DNA from 3 places in the Cellulomonas fengjieae genome. Region 3 is predicted to be linked to each of the others. Evidence: predicted binding sites of a transcription regulator. Region 3 holds the regulator's gene; each other region holds the start of a gene.
The links. The regulator LexA, encoded in region 3, represses DNA repair genes until DNA is damaged. The targets are predictions, from matches to a motif close to TCGAACANNTGTTCGA.

Region 1: a site for LexA is predicted at 970-985, ahead of KG102_RS14855 (HNH endonuclease signature motif containing protein). Genes of this name have one in related genera too.
Region 2: a site for LexA is predicted at 1,208-1,223, ahead of KG102_RS14325 (HNH endonuclease signature motif containing protein). Genes of this name have one in related genera too.

Annotation. Positions count from the first base shown of each region.
Region 1 covers NZ_CP074404.1:3,207,361-3,209,623, reverse strand. The annotation lists gene KG102_RS14855 (HNH endonuclease signature motif containing protein) at 1-948, opposite strand, end outside; gene KG102_RS14850 (PadR family transcriptional regulator) at 1,116-1,448, shown strand; gene KG102_RS14845 (hypothetical protein) at 1,448-2,263, shown strand, end outside.
Region 2 covers NZ_CP074404.1:3,094,953-3,097,215, reverse strand. The annotation lists gene KG102_RS14325 (HNH endonuclease signature motif containing protein) at 1-968, opposite strand, end outside; gene KG102_RS14320 (hypothetical protein) at 1,298-1,579, shown strand; gene KG102_RS14315 (M15 family metallopeptidase) at 1,588-2,263, shown strand, end outside.
Region 3 covers NZ_CP074404.1:1,505,641-1,507,903, forward strand. The annotation lists gene KG102_RS06950 (L-lactate dehydrogenase) at 1-609, shown strand, start outside; gene lexA (transcriptional repressor LexA) at 694-1,446, opposite strand; gene KG102_RS06960 (LysM peptidoglycan-binding domain-containing protein) at 1,754-2,260, shown strand.

The DNA of each region.
Region 1 (2,263 bases), 1.7 Mb from region 3:
CGGCAGCGGGGTGCCGTCCAGCGTGGCCTGGCGGTCCAGGATCGTGGTGAACACGTCGGCGAACGCGTCGGCGCGGCGTTGGTCGATCGTGCGAGGGTCACCGTCCGGGGCGCCGTGCCCGGCCAGGGCGTCGATCACGGTGAACGCCGCGGTGGCCTCGGCGGCGGGCAGGTAGGCGATCAGGCGGGCCATCGCGTCGGGGGCCAGGTCCAGGAACACCCCGCGCCGCTCGCGCTCGGTGACCCGCCGCCTCTCCGCCGCGGCCGGGTCGCTGCCGATGACGCTCGCCCGCAGGTGACGGGTCAGCTGGGCAGCGGTGAGCTCGACCGCCTGCTCGACGGCGTCCGCGACCACCGCGCGCACGGCACCCGCCTCGACCTGAGCCGCCTCGGCCAGGATCACGTCGACCTTGCGCGCGTCGATGGCGCCGGCCGCCCACGCGTCGGCCACAGCGGGATGCTGCCCGGCGCCCCAGGCGCGCAGGAACAGGTCCTGCGCGGCCCTGCGGGTGCACACCAGCGCGCACGCGAGCTCGTCGGGAACCCGTGCCAGAGCATCGACCGTGCGAGCCTCGATCTCGCGAACCACCTCCGCCTGCGCCGCCTGCGCCATCGCGATCACCTGCCCCCAGGCAGCGACCGCGTTGACCAGCGCCACGTCCGACAGGTCCGCGACAGGAACCGACCCCAGCATCGTGGCCAGCACGCCCACATCCCCGCCAGCGACCGACCGCTCGGGACGATCAGCCAGGCCCGCCACGCCGACGTCCTGGGAACCGACCGCGTCACGGACGCCCGGCACGTCATCGGGCACCGTGGTGGGGAGGTCCGAGCGAGCCGGGCGGGACCGCCAGCCCGAGTCGCGCCATGCCGGCACCGCTGCGTCGCGGGCATCGCGCGAGGCAGGGCGGGATGCCGTGTCGAGCACCTGCTCGAGAACCGTCGTCATCCGTTCCACCTCCGCGTCGTATCGAACAAGTGTACGAGCGACGGCCGACATGCGTTCCGGTTGTGCACAGGCTGGCCCGCCCAGGCACGTCGACCTCGGACGTGAGATCGATGGGACCCTTGCCCGGATAGGTCGCCAGCCGATATATATCGGCAGTGGCATTCGGGATGAGCGAGCAGGCGTACTTCGTCCTGCTGTCGCTCGCGGAGGAGCCCCGCCACGGCTACGGCGTCGTCCAGGCGGTCAAGGCGATGTCGGACGGCCGCGTCCGGCTCGGCGCGGGCACGCTCTACGGCATCCTCGACCGCCTGGTCGAGGCGGGTTACATCGAGGCGTCCGGGGAGCTCGTCGTCGACGGCCGGCTGCGCCGCTACTACCGCCTCACCCCCGACGGCCGGGCGGCCCTTGCCGCAGAGACCGCCCGACTGACCGACCTCGCCTCCCTGGCCAGGCGTGTGCTCGCCGCCCGGCCGCCGCGCGCAGCGCTCGGACCCGCCTGATGCGCGGTCTCGAACGGTCCGCCGCCTTCTGGCTGCGGGCGTACCCGCCGGCCTGGCGCGAGCAGCGCGGTGCGGAGGTCACGGCACTGCTGCTGGACCTCGCACCGGACGGCGCCCGTCGGCTGGACGCCCGCACGGCGCTGGGCCTGCTTCGTGGCGGGATCGCGGCCCGCTGCCGGCAGACTCCGCCCCTGCGGTACTACCTTCCGTACCGGCTGTTCGACCTGCGCGTCCCGGCCCAGTACCGCGAGTGGGTCCGGCGGGACATCTGCTCGCCGGGAAACGTGCGCCGCAACCTGATGGGCCGGGCGTGGCTGCTTCTCCTGCCGCTCTACAGCACCGCGGTCACCCAGGACCCGCGCGGGTTCTTGTCGATGTGGACGGTATTCGGCGTCATGGCCGTGGCGATGAGCCTGAGCGTCCGTTCGGACGCGGGGGAGCGCAGGAGGTTGCAGCACCACGCACGGCCCGCTCCGGGCGGGCCGCGGACGCTGGGCGAGTTCGTCTGGGTGCGGACGTCGCGCGTGCGGATCGCCGCGGAGCCGGGCTCGCGCGTTCTCGTCCTCCTGCTGGCCGCCGGTGCCCTGGCGTGGTCCGCGGCCGCAGTCGTCGCGCCCAGTCGGACGGGCGTGGTGCCCTGCCCGGGACAGGGGCAGTGCTTCGAGCTCGTGGCCGAGGATCGGGAGAGCTCGACGCTCCTGGTTGCCGTACTCGCCGGCGCTCTCCTGGCCGGCGTCATCCTCGCCGCCGCCGTCGCGCGCCGCCTGGCCCGCCGGCTCCCGGACAGGCCCGGCCAGCCCGCCCGCCACCTGGTC
Region 2 (2,263 bases), 1.6 Mb from region 3:
GCACCGGGACGGTAGGTGGTGGTCCCCACCGAGCTGACCCGACCGATCGGGTCGGTCAGCAGGCGGCGCCACGTGGCGTCCTGGGCCAGCTCGCGTGCGACCTGGGCGGGGATCGGACCGTACGAGCCGAGCAGGCCCGGCTGGTCGTCCAGGCCGGCCAGCGTGGTCGCGGCGACCGTCACCTGCAGGGCCACACGCTGCCCGTGCCGGGTGGGCAGCGGTGTCCCGTCGGGCGTCGCCTGCCGGTCGAGGATCCCGGTGAACACGTCCGCGAACGCGTCCGCGCGCCGCTGGCCGACGCTGCGGTCGTCGCCGTCCGTGGCGGCGTGCCCCGCGAGAGCGTCCACCGCCGTGAAGGCGGCGGTCGCGACCTCGGCGGGCAGATAGGCCATGAACCAGGCCATCGCGTGGCCGGCCGGCCGCAGCTCGACACCCCGGTCGGCGCGCTCCTTGACCCGGCGACGCTCGGCCGCCGCGGCGTCGGCACCGATCACCGCGGCGCGCACGTGGTGAGCCAGCTGGCGGGCGGTGAGCTCCCCGGCACGCTGCACAGCGTCGGCGATCACCAGGTCGGCGGTGTCGCGCTCGGCGGACAGCGACTCGGCGAGGATCACGTCGACCTTGCGCGCGTCGAGGGCGCCCGCGGCCCAGGCGTCGGCCAGCGCCGGGTGCCGTGCCACGTTCGAGGCGCGCAGGAACAGGTCCTGTGCTGCCCTGCCGGTGCAGGCCAGTGCGCACGCCAGCTCGTCGGGCACCCGGGCGAGGGCGTCGACGGTGCGCGCCTCGATCTCGCGGACGGCCACCGCCTGGGCGGCCTGCGCCATCGCGATGACCTGCTGCCACGCCGTGACCGTGTTGACCAGCGCCGTGTCCGAGACGTCCGCGACCTGGACGGACTCCAGCATCCCGGCGAGCCCGGCGACGCTGACCTCCGGGATCGGGAACGCGTCGATGTGCCGCAGGTTCACCACCCGCTGCGTGACCGACGCCGGCGTATCCGCACAGGACGCAGCCACACCGGACGCAGCCACCCGCGAAGCGCCTGCGCCGGTCGCACGGGGACGGGGCGAGATCCATTCCGGCTCGTCCCGCCAGCCGGGCTGCGACCAGCCGGATGCGCGACCGGCGTCTGCCTCCACACGTGCGTGCTCGAGCACCGCCGTCACGATCCTCACCTCCCGCGCGTGTCATCAGCCCGTTGATCCGCTAGAACAAATGTACGACCAGGGTCTGACACTCGCCCGCAGCCCCACGGTGGCTGACGCTCGACCCGTCCCGGAGTTCGTACACTTGTTCGATGGTCCGCGACATCGACTGGTCGAAGTGGCAGCGCACGCCACGCGGCTGGGTGCGGGTGCCGCCGTCGGGCTGCCCCGCGGGGCACCGGTGGACCACGAACGGTCCGGGCCGGCCGTCGGAACGGTTCGTCACCTGCGGCTGCACGGTGGACCGGCACCACACGCTGTGGGTCTGCCCCGCCTGTGGCATGCACTGCGCCGAGGGGTGCGCGGACCCGGCACTGTGGGCGGGGACGACGGTCTCGTCGGGGATCGTCGGCGACCGCCGCGGAGTGGTGTAGTGGTGCGCATGCGAGGCGGCGGGCTCATCGGGGTGGCGGTGCTGGTGCTCGCGGGCTGTGCCGCGCCCGACGTCCCCCGGTCGAGCCCGTCGCCGACCCCGGTGCAGGTGAGCGCGCCCGCCGAGGTCGCGCCGGAGCCGGCGGACGCCCCGGTGGTGGCGAGCGCGCCGGCCTTCACGTCGGCGATCAGCGAGATCACCCCGGAGCTCGCCGCCCGCATGGAGCCGTCGTGGCGTCCGGGCTGCCCCGTGCCGCTCGAGGACCTGCGCTACGTGTCGGTCACGCACCGTGGCTTCGACGGGCTGGACCGGCAGGGCGAGCTGGTGGTGCACGCCGACGCCGCGCAGGACATGGTCACCGTGTTCCGCGCCCTCTTCGACGCCGGGTACCCGGTCCGCTCGATGCGGCTGGTGGACGACTTCGACGCGAGCGACGACGACTCCATGGCGGCGGACAACACCTCGGCGTTCAACTGCCGGGCCATCACGGGCGGCTCCGAGTGGTCGGAGCACGCCTACGGTCGGGCCATCGACCTCAACCCCGTGGAGAACCCGTACGTCCGCGGCTCGTCGGTCGCGCCGCCGGGAGGTCGCGAGTTCGCCGGCCGCCCCGACCTGCCCGGGGTCATCCACGCCGACGACGAGGTGGTCCGCGCGTTCGCCTCGGTCGGCTGGCTGTGGGGCG
Region 3 (2,263 bases):
GCGGTCTACGTGATGGTCACCAACCCGGTCGACGTCGTGACGTACGCCGCGCTCAAGATCTCCGGCCTGCCGTCCTCGCAGCTGTTCGGCTCCGGCACGGTCCTGGACTCCTCGCGGCTGCGCTACCTGATCGCGCAGCACACGGGCGTGGCAGTGCAGAACGTCCACGCGTACATCGCGGGCGAGCACGGGGACACCGAGCTGCCCCTGTGGGGGTCCGCGAGCATCGGCTCGGTGCCGCTGCTCGAGTGGACCGGCGCCGGTGGCGACGGAGCCCTGACGGCCGACGTACGGGACAGGATCACGCGGGAGGTCGTCGAGTCGGCGTACCGGATCATCGAGGGCAAGGGCGCGACCAACTACGCGGTGGCCCTGGCCGGCTCGCGGATCATCGAGGCCGTCCTCAAGGACGAGGGGCGAGTGCTACCCGTGTCCTCGCTGCTCGACGACTTCTACGGGATCAGCGACGTCTGCCTGTCCGTCCCGGCGATCGTCGGGGCGCACGGCGTGGCCGAGCGGCTCCGCGTCCCGCTCTCGGAGGACGAGCTCGCCGGCCTGCGCTCGTCGGCGGACGCGGTCCGCTCGGTGGCGCGACGCTTCGGGTTCTGAGCGCCGCGCTCGGGTTCTCGCCGCGGAGGCGTCCGCACTGCGACCGTCGGGCCGCACCCTGCTGGGTGCGGCCCGACGGCTGTGTCACAGGCTGCGCAGCACGCTGACGACCCGGCCCAGGATGGTGGACTCGTCACCCGGGATGGGGGAGTAGGCGGCGTTGTGGGGCATGAGCCAGACGTGCCCGTCGATCCGCTTGAACGTCTTGACCGTGGCCTCGCCGTCGATCATCGCGGCGACGATCTCGCCGTTCTCCGCGACCGGCTGGCGCCGCACCACGACCCAGTCGCCGTCGCAGATCGCCGCGTCGACCATGGAGTCGCCGCTCACCTTGAGCAGGAAGAGGTCGCCGTCGCCGACCAGCTGACGGGGGAGCGGGAAGACGTCCTCCACCGCCTGCTCGGCGAGGATGGGCCCACCTGCCGCGATCCGCCCCACGACCGGGACGTAGGAGGGGGCGGGCAGGCGCTCGCCGTCCCCCTGGTCGGGGAAGCTCGCCCGGCGGCCGTCCGGCGCCGTCCACGTGCCCACGCCGCGCGAGTCGTCCGCGTGCACGACCTCGATGGCGCGAGGACGGTTCGGGTCCCGGCGCAGGTATCCCTTGCGCTCGAGCGCCATGAGCTGGTGCTTGACGCTCGACGGGCTGGTGAGGCCGACGGCCTCCCCGATCTCGCGCATGCTCGGCGGGTAGCCGCGGGACTCGACCGACGTCCGGATGGTGTCCAGCACGAGCCGCTGCCGCGCCGTGAGCCCGTCGGGGCCGGGTGCGCCGTCGGGCAGCGTGTGGATGGTCGCCAGGTCCTTCTCGGGCTGGGACGTGTCCCCTGAGTCCGTCACTGCGCTCCTCCTCGTCCGGCGGCCGCCTCGCAGCACGCTCAGCCTTCTCCGCCTGGTCCAGCCCGGGTCCGCGGAACCGTGACCTGCGCCGACGGTGGCTGCCCGGCGGCAGTGTCAGTGGCTCGTGGTCCGCTTGTGCTGCATCGCCAGCCTAGGGATGTCGGAGCCGAAGATCAAACATCTGTTCGATCGTGTCTCTCGACAGTGTCGGTGGATGCTGGTAGACATCGTACAGACGTTCGACGAACAGGCGTTCGACGATCAGCGGTACCCCGGTCAGCCGGGCCGAGCAGGAGCGAGAGACGTGATGAGCGCGATGGTGATGGGACCGGCGATGTCGACCGTGGCACCCCAGCGGGTGGCTGAGCGCGTGGCGTACCGCATACCCAACCGTGTGCCCAACCGCATGCCCGACCGCATGTCCAACCGCATGTCCCGCGGTACCGCCCGACCCACGACCCCTCACGGGGCAGAGCGCGTGGCGGACTCCGCCGTGGGTGCGCCCTCCGCGGCCGTGTCCGCTGCGCACCTGCGCCTCACCACGCGCGGCCGGGTCGTCCTGTGGCTGCTCGCGGCCACGGTCGTGGCGCTCGTCACGCTGCTCGGGAGCCAGGCGTCCGCGGACGGGCCGGTCACCGCGCAGGAGGTCCAGCGCCACGTGGTGCAGCCGGGCGAGACGCTGTGGCAGATCGCCGAGTCGGTGGCCACGCCGTCGCAGGACGTGCGGGACGTCGTGGTCGCACTGGTCGACCTCAACGAGCTGCCCGACGCGGGGCTCATGGCCGGCCAGGTCATCGTCGTCCCGGCACGCTGACGC